DNA from 3 places in the Anaeromusa burkinensis DSM 3853 genome. Region 2 is predicted to be linked to each of the others. Evidence: riboswitches for the same ligand, from Rfam matches in the RefSeq annotation. Region 2 holds a riboswitch; each other region holds the start of a gene.
What was found. A riboswitch is a leader RNA that binds a small molecule or an ion and turns the genes downstream of it on or off. The one in region 2 is predicted to bind cobalamin.
Positions count from the first base shown of each region.

Region 1: linked by a shared signal. The riboswitch ahead of C508_RS0103340 (ABC transporter substrate-binding protein) and the one ahead of cbiD (cobalt-precorrin-5B (C(1))-methyltransferase CbiD) in region 2 are both predicted to bind cobalamin.
Region 3: linked by a shared signal. The riboswitch ahead of C508_RS0104125 (nicotinate-nucleotide--dimethylbenzimidazole phosphoribosyltransferase) and the one ahead of cbiD (cobalt-precorrin-5B (C(1))-methyltransferase CbiD) in region 2 are both predicted to bind cobalamin.

Region 1 is NZ_KB894584.1:122,800-127,458, forward strand. Features, by position in the region: gene C508_RS17710 (LysR family transcriptional regulator) at 29-937, opposite strand; gene C508_RS0103335 (MFS transporter) at 1,210-2,403, shown strand; cobalamin riboswitch at 2,523-2,700, shown strand; gene C508_RS0103340 (ABC transporter substrate-binding protein) at 3,093-4,055, shown strand; gene C508_RS0103345 (FecCD family ABC transporter permease) at 4,045-4,659, shown strand, end outside.
Region 2 is NZ_KB894593.1:76,471-81,129, forward strand. Features, by position in the region: gene ldhH (L-lactate dehydrogenase (quinone) large subunit LdhH) at 1-1,950, opposite strand, end outside; gene C508_RS0110115 (LutC/YkgG family protein) at 1,950-2,561, opposite strand; cobalamin riboswitch at 2,835-3,019, shown strand; gene cbiD (cobalt-precorrin-5B (C(1))-methyltransferase CbiD) at 3,123-4,232, shown strand; gene cbiE (precorrin-6y C5,15-methyltransferase (decarboxylating) subunit CbiE) at 4,211-4,659, shown strand, end outside.
Region 3 is NZ_KB894585.1:107,077-111,735, reverse strand. Features, by position in the region: gene C508_RS0104130 (sensor histidine kinase) at 1-88, opposite strand, end outside; gene C508_RS0104125 (nicotinate-nucleotide--dimethylbenzimidazole phosphoribosyltransferase) at 245-1,279, opposite strand; cobalamin riboswitch at 1,420-1,627, opposite strand; gene cobC (alpha-ribazole phosphatase) at 1,733-2,287, opposite strand; gene cobS (adenosylcobinamide-GDP ribazoletransferase) at 2,351-3,109, opposite strand; gene C508_RS0104110 (iron-containing alcohol dehydrogenase) at 3,380-4,540, shown strand.

The DNA.
Region 1 (4,659 bases), on a different contig from region 2:
TCGGAGCGTTTATTAAAGCGGCGGCTCCTTATAATTTTGGTACTTCTTCTTCTCGGGTTATGCGCTGTTCCAGCACGAAGTCTCGGAACTTGAGAGCTGCCGGCGACAGATAGCGTTCTTTGTGCCACGCGAGGCCGATGGTGCGGCGGCAGGGCGTGTCCTTGACCGGCAGGAAGGCTAGATGCAGATGTTCCAGACCGGCTAAATGAGGAATGAGGGCTACGCCCAGGCGGGCTTCTACCAGACCGGCGACGGTCATGATTTCTTCGCCTTCAAAGGTGATTTCCGGCTGGACGCCAGCTTGTTGCAGCAAGCGATCCGCTAACAGGCGCAGGCCGTAGTTGGGCTTGAAGGTAATCAGCGGTTCTGCGGCAATGTCCTGTAAGGATAAGCTTTCCTGTTGCGCCAGAGGATGTTCACGATGAACGGCGATAAAAATGTCTTCTTCAAAAAGCGGTCGCCACGCCAAATAAGATGGCGGCGTAGTAAAAGAACAAAGGCATAAATCCGTGCCTCCGCTATGGAGCTGTTCTAAAAGAGCGGCGGTGCTGTTTTGGTAAAGCCGGAAATGCACCTGCGGATGCAGGCGGCGGAACTGCTGCAGCAGCTCCGGCACAAGATGGGTGCCTTGGGAATGCAAAAAAGAAAGACTAACGCTGCCACGTTCCGGATGAATGAGGTCCAGCGCTTGCTGGCGTCCAGCTTCAATGCATTGCAGGCCTTGATCCAAGTTGTCGAGAAAAATACGTCCGCTGCGCGTTAGCTCCAGGCGTTTATGGCAGCGGTGGAATAGAGGAAACCCTAGTTCATCCTCTAAACGGGCTAGGGAACGGCTCAAGGCTGGCTGGGAAAGCGCCAACTGGCTGGCGGCTTGGGTCATGTGGCCCAGCGAGGCAATGGTGCGAAACGCATAGAGCTGCTGCAAATCCAAGGTCATCTTCCTTTCTAAAACATAAATATAATAACGGTGAACAAGAGAACCGGAGTCGCGAGAGGGTGCGCATGAGGGACTTCTCCATCGTGTCCTCCCTTTACTCACTCTACTCCTGTTTGAAATTTATTCCTTCTACTCCCAGCATACTGCTTTTCTGATCGCTTTTCCAGAAATACATAATTAAAATGCATCAAAATAATAAAAACGATGCATTGGACGCAAAGAATTGTTAGGAGTAAGATAAAAGAAAGGAACGTATTTTGGAGGCGGAGCTTGTGGGCTTGGAACGAGGAAATAGTAAGTATTGGCGCGCCTTGGCGGCGCTGTTTATGGGAAGCTTTGTGGAGTTTGCCCTTTTGTACGTGACGCAGCCGCTTTTACCAGCGCTGACAAAGGACTTTGCGTTGTCGCCGTCGGTGGTTAGTTTATCGGTATCTTTGACGACTGGCGCTATGGCGCTGGCGCTTTTACCGCTGGCGGCGGTGTTTAACCGGTTGCAACGCAAACCAACTATGCTGGCGGCGATGTTGGGCGCGTCGCTCTTGGCTATTGCGTCCGGCTGCAGCCCGAATTTTGAGCTACTGTTGGTCTGTCGGGCGTTGCAGGGGATGCTGATGGCGGCATTTCCCGCGGCGGCCATGGCCTATGTGAATGAAGAATTTGAGCCGTCCGGCGTGGGCTTGGCGATGGGGATTTATATTGCCGGTACGTCGATCGGCGGTTTGGGCGGACGTCTTTTGGTAAGCCTTCTCTCGGACTTTATGTCTTGGCGGACGGCGCTTTTAGTGATGGGCGGGTTCTGTCTGCTCTTGGCGATTTGTTTCTTTTGGCTGCTGCCGAAGGCGCAAAGCCGCCGCAGTACCGCGGTAAAGCAGGCCGGTCTGATGGCCGCGCTACCCTCCTTGTTAAAAACGCCGGGCATTCTTCCTCTATATATCGTTGGCTTTGTAGCGCTAGGCTCGTTTGTAGCTTTGTACAACTATATCGGCTATATATTGTTGGCGGCGCCGTATTCTTTTAGTCAGAGTCAAGTGGGCGCTGTATTTCTGTTATATTTGCTGGGGACAGTGAGCTCCATGGTTTCCGGCGGTCAGGTAGACAGGCGCGGCCCGGGAGCGGTGCTGGTGGCAGGGCTGTTGATGATGCTGGGAGGCGCGCTGCTTTCTTTAGGAACGCCACTGCTATGTAAGCTCGGCGGCTTGGGACTCTTTACATGCGGCTTTTTTACCACCCATGCGACGGCCAGCGGTTGGGTGGGACGCTTGTGCCGCGGCGATAAGGCGCAGGCGGCCTCGTTGTACTTGTTCTTCTACTATGTTGGGGCCAGTGTGATTGGCACAGGGAGCGGTATCTTTCTGGCCAGCGCCGGCTGGGCGGGTGTGATTGGAGTAACCGCCTTGATCCTCTCCGGAGCCTTGTGGTTGGCATGGCGTCAACAGGGATTGAACAGGAGAACCGGAGTCACGTGAGGGTTCGAAGGAGTAGAACCGGAATATAGCGTAAACTAGTGATTTCTTACGAGCTTGTTGCCGTCTTGCCTTTCTTTCTTGACGGCGGCAGGCTCCTTTGTTATAGTTGGGATAAGAAAATATAAATAAGTGGAGCAGGTGTCCCTAAGGGGCTTAATAGGGAAGTTCGGTGTGATGCCGACGCGGTCCCGCCACTGTAATGGGGAGCAAGTCCGTAGACGCCACTGGGAATTTCCTGGGAAGGCCGGACGAGCGAAGAACCAGAGCCAGGAGAACTGCCTGTTTGACAGTCACCGTCAGTACCTACGAGCGATGGGGAGGGGATTGCAGACAGCATGCGTGTTCCGCTGGCCAGCGGTTCGCCTGCCCGAAAGCAGTCTAGGATTCATCAACCCGGCGGTGCCGGGATTTTTTGTTTTAAAAGCGAGTTTGAACAAGAGAATCGGAGTCACGGGGTGCGATGTTTCAACAGGAGTAGAGTGAGTAGAGTGAGGGCTCGAATAGGAAGGAATAGATAGAGGAAATAGAGATGTCGTTGCGAGAAGCGGAGCGACGCGGCAATCTTTTGGGTCTTAAAACTTGTATCCTGTTTTCTATTGCATACCCTCCATTTACTCCCTCTACTCCTGTTCAATTCCCGTATTCCCCTTCGTTCCCGGCCAAGCTTGTTTTAGAAAGGAAGTACTTTGGTGAAAGTAAGAAGTTTCGTTCTGCCAGCGCTGCTGTTGGCGTTGCTGGTATTCATGGCTGGCTGCGGGTCATCTCCCGCAGCGCCTGCGGCATCAAAGGAAAACAGCTTTTCCTTTCAAGATGATACCGGGCGGACGCTGGCGTTGGCGAAAAAGCCGACTCGTATCGTCGTACTGACACCGTCGCTGCTAGAACCGCTTTATGCGGTGGGCGGTCAAGCGGTGGGACGGTCGGCATCGCGGTTGGGGGATATTCCAGATGCCGCCAAAGCCTTGCCTGAGGTTGGGTTTGCGTACCAAATCAACAGTGAGGCGGTCTTAGCCTTATCGCCGGATTTGGTGCTGGGGTTCCAGGGAATGCATGAAAACTTAATTCCTCTTTTCCAAAATGCCGGCGTGCCTGTGGCGCTGCTGCGGATGAAAGGCTATGAGGATTTGCTGCGCAACATTCGTTTGCTAGGAAGGCTGAGCGGCGATGAGGCTAAGGCGCAAGCGGAAGTGGCGCGCTTGGAGACGGCAAAAGAAGCGCTGCAAAAAAAGCTGCCTCAGGCGAGCAAACGTATCGTCATTCTCCACGCTACGGCCAAACAGGTAACGGTGGAGCTGCCTAATAGCCTGACCGGCGACATGGCGAACTTGCTCAAGGTGCAGAACGTAGCCGCTGGTTCGCAAGGGGTGGCGGCGGATGCGACCGCTGTCCCTTATAGTTTGGAAACCTTGGTTCAGCAGGACCCGGATATGATTTTAATCACCTCCATGGGTAGCACCAAGGATATTGAAAAGCGCATGCGCGATGACGTCATGGCCAGTCCAGCTTGGTCGTCTTTGCGGGCCGTGAAAAGCGGGCAGTTGTTCTTTTTGCCGCCGGAATGGTTTCAAGTGCATCCGGGCTTGAAGTATGACGCCGCCTTGCTGCACTTGGCGCAGACGATATACCCGGAGGTTTACGGTCATGCGCCCTGATGCAGCGGCCAGGCGAGCCTGGCGATGGCCTCTCTTAGCCTTTTTTGCGCTGCTGGCGGCGGGAGCTTGTCTTTTGGGCACGGTCAAAGGCGCGGCAGGGCTTTCTTTGCCGGAGGTGTGGCAGGCGTTAACGGGTGAAGGAAACGGCGGCAGTGCCCAGATTGTGCGCAACATCCGTTTGCCCAGGGTGCTTACCGGCGCGGCGGTGGGAATGAATCTGGCTTTGGCGGGGACGTTGCTGCAAGGCGTGCTGCGCAACAGCTTGGCGGATCCGCACATTATCGGCGTTTCCGCAGGGGCGGGCCTGACAGGCATCTTGATTTTAGTGATGTTTCCCCAGGCGGAGGCGCTTTTGACGCCAGCCGCCTTTGTGGGCGCCATCGGCGCAGCGGCGCTGGTCTATGCGCTGGCCTGGAACGGCGGTTTGCGGCCAGGACGGGTGATTTTGGCCGGCGTGGCCGTAGCGGCTCTTTTCGGGGCAGGTATTACTTCCCTTTTGATTTTCTACAGCGACCGGGTTCACGGAGCTCTGGCATGGATGGCTGGGGGGCTGGCTGCGCGGACATGGCCGCATGTGTACATGGTCTGGCCGTATGCGCTGGTT
Region 2 (4,659 bases):
GTCTTTCATTTCTACAAAGTCATAATCTTTGGCGGCGTCCAGAAGCTGGCGCTGCTCTTTGTAGATACCCAAACCGCGGCGCATATGGCAAGAATCATGGTAAGTGATCTTGGTAGCGCCGGTTTTCTTGTCGAGGCGGCCTTGGGCGGCATAGAGAGGAGCGACAAACTGAGCAAATTCCTGAACCTTATGAGCTAATTTTTCCGCCCGAGCCAGCCAAGCAGGTTCGTCGGCAAAAATGCTGAGATAGGTTTCGTGCCAGGTTTCGGCGCAAGTGGGGCAGCCGAAGATTAGTACATCGGCATCCACTTTTTCAAAGGCTTCGATATTGCGCTTGGCAATATTTTTGCCTGTGTCGCGGTCGCCCATGCCAAGGACCGGTTTGCCGCAGCAGCTTTGGTCCATGGGGAAGACGACTTCCATATTCAGATCCTGGAGTACTTTGACTATGGCTTCGCCAGTTTCGGGGAAGACAAAGTCAATATTGCAACCAGCGAAGAAGGCAATGCGCTTGACAGGGTTGTCGATTTTCTTGGTGACCTTCGCTACGCGGTCACGGAACGGCGCATCAGCGATAGCTGGCAGGCTGCGATCTTTGGCCATGCCAGAGAGGAAGAGCGGCAAATGCCGGATGACGCGGCCGCTTTGGAACGGTTTTTGACCGATGGAAGCCATGCGCAACATGGTGTGGAACACCTTACGATTGGAAAGAACGTTTTCAAAGACGACTTTAGCGGCGAAGGGAAGACCATGTTCTTTGACCGCCCGCGCGCGCAGTTCGTCAATCAATCCAGGGATGTTGATTTTACCAGGGCAGATTTCTACGCATTTGCGGCAGCCGATGCACATTTCGTTAATGTGTTCGAAATCCTTCATGCCATGCAGGAACGCTGTCAAAATGGCGCCAATGCCGCCGGCGTAAATGTGGCCGAAGACGTGGCCGCCTACGACGGTGTAAACCGGGCAGACATTGAGGCAGGAGGCGCAGCGCAGACAGTTGAAGCTTTCTTTGAGAACCGGATCTTTGGCGGCTTTCAGGCGGCCGTTATCCAGCAGGATGTAGTGTACTTCGCGCTCTTCTTCCACCCATTTGCCATCGGGACCTTTGACCATCAGAGGGGTCACGCCGTCCACCATGGTCATGTAGCTGGTCATCAGCTGGCCAGTGGCGTTACGAGGCAGCATGCGCATAATATAGGATGCATCCTGAATAGAGGGGATCAGCTTTTCATAGCCGATAACAACCACATGGATTTTAGGCAAAGTCGTAACAATGCGGGCATTGCCTTCGTTCGTTACGAGGCCGATAGCGCCGTTTTCGGCAATACCGAAGTTAGCGCCGGAAATACCCATGTCAGCCAGAACGAATTCTTGACGCAGATTTTGCCGAGCTTCCTGTACCATGTAAGGGATATCAACAGGAATTTCCTTGTGCAGCTCTTGGCTGAAATACTCAGCGCATTGTTGGCGGCTTAAATGAATCGCAGGCATAACCATGTGCGAAGGACGGTGTCCGGCAATGCCGATGATCCATTCGCCAAGGTCGGTTTCCTTGACATGCAGGCCCGCTTCTTCCAGGGCATGGTTCAGATGAATTTCTTCAGTAGCCATGGATTTGGACTTGGCGATGCGCTTGACGCCTTTTTTCTGACACAGATCGATCAGATATTTTTTCAGGTCGTCGCCGTCTTTGGCCCGATAAACTTTGACGCCGCGCTTAGTGGCTTCGGCTTCAAATTTGTCGGTAATGGCTTCCAAATTGGCTACGGTGTTGATTTTCATTTGACGGAAGCTTTCACGTAGGGAGTCTAAATCCTCTACGTTTTCATACGCTTTCGCGCGGGCGGTCGGATACGCTTCGGCAAAACGGCCCAAGGCGCCGCGCAGTACTTCGTCATTAAGTTTTTCTTCAATCTCTTTGCGCAGGTTACGATCTTGTGTTGATTCCATTAGTTTGCACCTCCGGGCATTTCATCTACTGCGATGACGACAAAGCGGCTGGGGCCATGGACGCCGATGGTCAAGACGCGTTCAATATCCGATGTACGGCTGGGGCCGGTGATGAAGCCGGTGAAGCCGTGATGGAATACTTTAGAGAGGATTTCAAAAGCTTCCGAAATACCAGGCACTACATGGCTGGCAGGTAAAAATACTACATGCAAAGGAGGGAGCATGGTAACGACGCGGCTTTCGTAAGCATAGCCGTCGTAACAGACGCTGCCGCTTTCGGCAATAGCGAATTCTACCGTGGAAATGCCAAGGTCAGCGGTTTCTACGTGCTCGGCAATGTCGGCAGCTTCTGTGTACACAGTGACATTCTGCTGTTGCAGTTTTTCCAAGGCGCCAGAAGCGTCTACATAGGCGCTAGGAATGGCAACGACTTTTTTAGCATTTACGTCAGCAGCCAGCTTGGCGATGATTTCTTGGGCCTCGGCGACTGTTTTGACGTGAAACATTTCGGTGCCTACATTTTTAGCGCGGGTTTCAAATTCGGCAAAATGTTCTTGGCCCACTTTGCCTGCTGGAAAATGTTCTTTCCAGTTTTCGCATACTCGTTTCATTGTGTCACTCCCTCATAAAATAAATAAAATAAATAAACTACTATGACATGTTTCGCAATAAATACGAAAAATCCTGCTGGTCGTGTAAGAAAAATCTTACAAGATTTTAAAAAAAGCCTGACATGTTAGGAAAAATAACTCTTTATAAAGGAAAATTTAGAATTCCTATCCTGCAAGAGCGCAAAAAAATCCTGTGTATTATAAAGAAAGAGGCAGGATTTTTTTGCGAAACAGGGAATTAATTATAAATATATTTTTTTAGCGGTAAAAGAACATACGGATTTGGGAATAGGTGCGCTTATGCTTAATAGGGAAGTTTGGTGCAATGCCAACGCGGTCCCGCCACTGTAACGGGGAGTTTCTTTTCTGAGCGTGTATACGCGGCCACTGGGAAACCGGGAAGGCGAAGAGAAGCGAAGAACCGGAGTCAGGAGACCTGCCTGTTCTAACACACGCCGTTATGACCTACGGAAGATAGGCAGGTGGGTGAGCTCATTGTTTTTGGTTTTGGGAAAATCAATTAGGATGCTGCAAAACCCCCTGTGCAAGGGGGTTTTCTTGTTGCAAAAACGCATGCGAAGCGGCAGGACTACAGGTACATGTGCTGCAGCAGCTTTAAAAGCGGCTCTTTTGGCCTGGCGAGGAGAAATGCCGGCGCAAGTGAATGTACAGACGCCTCAAGGAAAGTGGCTGCAGGTTCCAGTGGAGGAAACGTCGGCCATAGAGCAAGGCGGACGGGCCGTTGTGCGCAAGGATGCTGGAGACGATCCTGATATTACCCACGGCGCGCTTCTTGTGGCGGAGGTAGTCTTGCAACCGGGAGAGGGATGGACTTTATTTGCTGGAACAGGGGTAGGAACGGTAACCAAGCCAGGCCTAGCTATGGATCCGGGAGAACCGGCCATTAACCCGGGACCGCGGCGCATGCTGGCGTTGGTATTGGAGGAACTGCTGCCGGAAGGCCTGAGAGCGGAAGTCACACTGTCCATTCCCGGCGGCGAGGAGCTGGCGAAACGAACGTTGAATCCGTCTCTGGGCATTTGCGGGGGGCTTTCCATTATTGGAACTACCGGCGTTGTCGAGCCTATGTCGGAAGAAGCCTTTAAAAACTCGCTGGCGCCGCAACTGCGCGTGGCTCAGGCTCAGGGATTTGACAGCGTGGTGCTGGTGCCAGGAAGGATTGGACAGGATGCGGCGATCTTAAAATACGGGCTGCCTGAAGAGAGTGTCGTACAGATGAGTAATTTTGTAGGATTCATGCTTACAAAAGCATCGGAATTCGGGTTAAAGAAAGTGTTGCTTTTCGGTCACCTGGGGAAATTGGCTAAAGTGGCTGCTGGTATTTTTCATACGCATAACCGCATGGCGGACGGACGAATGGAGACGCTGGCAGCTTATGCGGCTTTATTGGGAGCTTCTCAGGAGACGATTAAGGATATTTTGGACGCGACGACAACAGAAGGCGCTATGCCTCATATTGCAGCTGCTGGACTGGGAGAGACGCTGTATCCGCTGCTGGCGGCGAAAGCCAGCGAGCGGGCGCGGCGTCATGTGTTTGGCGATCTGGAGGTGGGCACAGTGATTGTGACGCTGCAAGGAGAGCTTTTGGGTATGGATGAGGATGCAAAGAAGATAGGAGACGCGATGGGATGGAACATCAGATCCTTGTAGTGGGAATTGGTCCAGGAAGCCGCGAGTATATGCTGCCGGTCGCCTGGGAGGCTATTGCTAAGGCTAAGACGCTTGTGGGCGGTAGGCGAGCGCTCCTTACGCTGGCGCCGCCGGGAGCGAAGCAGCGGGTGGTTGATGCCGATATTGAAGGGCTATTGAATTATATTGAAGAAGAAAGCCGCCAAGGGGAAGTGGTGGTCATGGTATCGGGAGATCCTGGCTTTTATAGCTTGCTGCCTGCTTTGCGGCGTCGATTTCCCAGAAAGCGCTTGCAGGTTATTCCGGGGATCAGCTCGGTGCAACTGGCTTTTGCCAGAGTGGCGGAACCTTGGCAGGAGGCAAGCCTGCTTAGCTTTCACGGCAGGGAAGTCGAGGATGAAGCGCTGCAGTATCGCTCCGGTCGGACTCTTTCTTTTCTCACGGATCG
Region 3 (4,659 bases), on a different contig from region 2:
TGGCTTCTGCAAACTTATCTTGGATCTCTTGCAAAATACTAGTGTCAACAATTTCACTTAACGTAAACCGGCTGACTTGCATATTCATTTCCCTCCATCCTTTTACGACGCATCCGGCAGATTTTGGTCTTGTCAAAGTTTTCGCATAAATGAATACTATTAGTTATACAGATGCGTTTTTCCTGCGTCAGGATTTCGGGATATGAAAGTTTTGTCATAAACCGCCAGTTTCTTTGGCAATATTTTACAAGGCAGCTCGTTGTTCTTTTTCCGTCGCTGCAGGAATGAAATCGGTAATCCGCGCCATATTGTGCATCGTGTAAAGCATGGTCTTCAATAAAAACACCATCAATACCGCCCCAGTTCCTTCTCCTAAAGCCATATTGGCTTTCAACACCACTTCTTCCGCCGGAATATTCCCCAACAGCAGGGAATACGCCATGCCCGGCTCTCGAGACAAATGCGAAGGAATGGCATGCTTTTCCACGCTCGTATCCAATCGTGAAGCGCAGATATAGGCAACCGCCGTAATAAAACCGTCAATAACAAATGGCGTCTTGAGTCGCGCACATTCCAACATAGCGGCGCAAATAGCCACCATATCAAAACCGCCTACGCAGCGCAGAACATCCTTGGCGGTATGAAACTTTTCTTTATGTAGCTCCACGCCTTTAGCAACCACTTGGCATTTGTTTTTGATCAATTCGCTGGTCTGCAGTCCGGCGCCGCCGCCGACGATAAACTCCGGTAAAATACCTGTTAAGCCGTGGAGTACTGCTGATGAGGTAGTCGTATTGCCAATTCCCATCTCTCCTAAAGAAATTAAATTGTAGCCTTTCGCCACTAGTTGACGGACCTGTTCTTGTCCGGCTTCCCAAGCAACAGTAAATTCCGTCTCTGTCATGGCTTCGTCTTTGAGAAAGCTGCGACTGCCCATGGCCGCTTTACGAGAAATTCCGGTAAAAGGTCTTGTAGAATTGACGCCAACATCAATAACCCGATAAGGTATGCCGCACTGCTGGCAAAAACAGCTGATCGTTGCCCGACCATCTACCATATTCTGCACCTGCAAATACGTAATCTCTTCCGGATCCTTAGCCACGCCCTCAGCAATGACGCCATTATCCGCTGCAAACACTAAATGAAAGGGCTTAAGCTCTGTTTTCACTTCACCCCAGGACAGCACCATCTTTTTTAGGTATTTTTCCAACAAGCCCAGGCTATGACGAGGTTTAGCCGCCCCGTCAATCCACTCATTCACATCCTGTTCCAAACTCATAAAAACCCCTCCTTCAACACGTTCAGCCTGCAACTGCCGTACCAGCGGGGATGAGGGATATAAAAACAACCCAGCCACAAAGGCTAGGTATCTTTTCTTAAGTGTACCTATCCTTCTGGCATTCCCCTTGGCGCGAGGGTGCATGACAGCCAAAACAGGCAGGTATCCTGGCTAACGGTTTCTCAAGCTTCCTGCACCTTCCCGGTTTCCCAGTGGCATACGCAAGAGCTCTCCCCGAATACAGTGGCGCGACCGCATCGTTTACAGGCCAAACAGCCTGTCCGAACTTCCCTATTCTCCTTCGGCTTTTTCAACGCTTCCGAAGGCACCTGTTTGGTGGCATCCTTTTTCAGTTGTCTTGAAAATTCTTTTCTCTGATAAGCAAATTAAATCCTGCCTCAGGGAAGCGGCTCGACAAGATAATGGGCAAGGTAGTCAAAATACTCCTATTTTTTACACATCCATCGCCATCGCCTGGCCATGCTCCACCGCCACGCCCCAAAGCTGCTGCAATGGTTTGCCTTGCAACAAACATAGCAAGACGCGAATGGTTCCGCCATGAGCTACCACTGCTATTGCATCCTCTTCTTGATGCGCTTCACGAAGCGCCTGCAACGCCGGCCACGCTCGTTTTGCCAGATCGCTAAACCCTTCGCCTTCCGGCGCGCAGCCTATCTCAGGATGATCGTACATCAGACTCAATTCGTTGGCCCATTTCTCCATAATCTGCTCATACCGCAAACCTTCCCATAGTCCAAAGTGAAGCTCTCGCAGTTCCGGCTTCTGCTGCACCTGCAGCCTGTGCGGCTGCGCTATTGTCTCCGCCGTTTCTACAGCCCGTTTCAAATCGCTGGCATAGACCGCCGCCAGCGGCTCCTTTGCTAATAAGGCCGCTGTTTCCTGCGCCTGCCTCCGCCCGTTTTCATTCAACGGTATATCGCTATGCCCCTGATACCGTTTGGTCCGGTTCCACTCGGTTTCACCATGCCGCACAAACCAAATCTTCATATTTTCACCTCTAACACTTTAACTAATAACATTTCATCATTGCTGGAAATTCTCTGTCAAAGCTCACCGCCAGAAGACAAATACCGCGAGCGCTCCCAATTGAGATAATTCAATGATCGCTCCATATACATCGCCTGTCAGACCTCCAAGAATACCAGCCGCATAGGAAGCTACCGCCCAAGCGATCAATGAAGCAGCTAGCCCCGCCCCCATTGCGAACAATCCCAACGGGGCCAGCAAAATGAGTGTCAGCAATAAGCTCGCCCAAACGGTCAGCCCCCCGGCATACTGCCCAAAGCCCTGCCCCAATCCTTGCGGACGAGCATAGGGATAATGCACAAGGGGCGCTACTACAGCCCACCGTCCGGCTATAGGCATCACCAACGAAGCCATAGGCAGCCATTGCAATGGAATATCCAGGTAGAACGAGTACTTCACAAGCATTAACAACGCAAAAGACATCGCCCCGTATGCTCCTACCCGACTGTCTTTCATAATCTCCAACATTCGTTCCCGAGAACGCCCGGAAAAAATCCCGTCCATCGTATCCATAAACCCGTCGCAATGCAGCCCGCCGGTCAGCATAATCTCGAGCACAATCAGCAACGCCGTTGCCGCATGCATCGGCAAAGATTCTCCAAAAGCCTGCACCATACCCCAGGCGCAGCCGCCCAGAACCGCGCCAATGACGCCTCCCGCCCAAGGAAAAAAGCGCACGCTCCTTCCTAATGCTTCTAGAGACCAATCCACTTCTTTCACCAACTGAAATCGCGTTAAAAATTGCAACGCTCGTATAAAATCTGCTATATAACCTGCTTTCAAGCAACACGCCTCCCACGTAATGAACCAATAATCACCGGTATGGCTCTTGTTCTTGTGTCTATTTCAGCAAAAAGGCACTTCCATACATAAAGAACTATCGTTATGATTAAATTCCACTAAAGAGCAACGCTTTCCTTCCCTAGAATACGTTCATCTTTTGCGGTTTCACCGTCTGCTCTTGCTATGCTCCCGGAAAGATATTGCAAGCTTTGCTCCCGAATGATACGATTGTGATATTATGAACAATCTTTGCAAAAGGAGGGCGTCTTTATGCCCGGAAAAGCCTTTGAGTATTTCATGCCCCCAGTCAGTATTCTAGGCCGCGACTGTTTAAAGGAAATTCCCCGCTACATCAAGCCCATGCGATTTCGCAAAGCGCTCATTGTCAGCGACAAAGTGCTTGTAGATATCGGCCTGATTGCGTCTCTTACCAACGTCTTGGAAGAAGCCGGTATCTTCTACATTATCTATGACAACGTTTCTCCCAACCCGACAGTTGAACAGGTAGATTATGGCCTGCGTCTCTTCCAAGACAACGGCTGCGATTTTCTCATTTCCTTCGGCGGCGGCTCTCCCCACGACTGCGCCAAAGGAATTGCTCTTTTAGCGACCAACGGCGGCAGCATCCATGATTATGTCGGCCTTAACCAATCGAAAGCGCCAGCTGCACCGCTTATTGCCGTCAATACCACGGCTGGTACCGGCAGTGAATTGACCCGTTTCTGCGTGATTACCGATGAAAAGCAGCATAAAAAAATGACCATCACCGATTGGCATGTTACCCCCATTGTCGCCGTCAGCGATGCCTGCCTCATGACCGCCATGCCTCCGGGACTAACGGCTGCCACCGGCCTAGATGCCCTCACCCATGCGGTAGAAGCTTATGTTTCTACCCAAGCCACGCCGGCAACTGACTGCAAGGCCTTAAAGGCCATTGAGCTTATAGCCAAGCATCTTCCTACCGCCGTAGTCGACGGCCAGGATTTAGACGCCCGCGAAGGAATGGTTTACGCCGAATATCTGGCCGGCATCGCTTTTAACAATGCCAGCCTAGGCTATGTCCACGCCGCCGCTCACCAACTTGGCGGTCGCTACGGCCTCCCTCATGGCTTAGCGAACGCCCTCATGCTTCCGGCTGTAACAGATTTCAATCTTATCGCCATCCCCAAGCGCTATGCCGACATCGCCCGCGCCATGGGCCAGTCCATCGCCGGCCTTTCTACAGCCGACGCCGCTCGTTTAGCGCCTGCGGCTATGCGCAGCTTGATTGAAACATTAGGCACGCCGCAGCATTTGCGCGATGTGCGGGGATTTAACGAAGAAGACATTCCTCTCCTTGCCGCTGGCGCCCTGGAAGACATCACCGGCGCTACTAACCTGCGCCGAGCCACCCAAGAAGAAATGGAAGCCATCTTCCGGGCCGTGCTTTAATAAATAACGAACAAGAGAATCAGAGTAACTGAGGGCACGAGCGAGGACACGTAGAAAAACAACATAACAAACATAACAGGGGTTACAGATACTATTTTTTGAGTATCTGTAACCCCTTG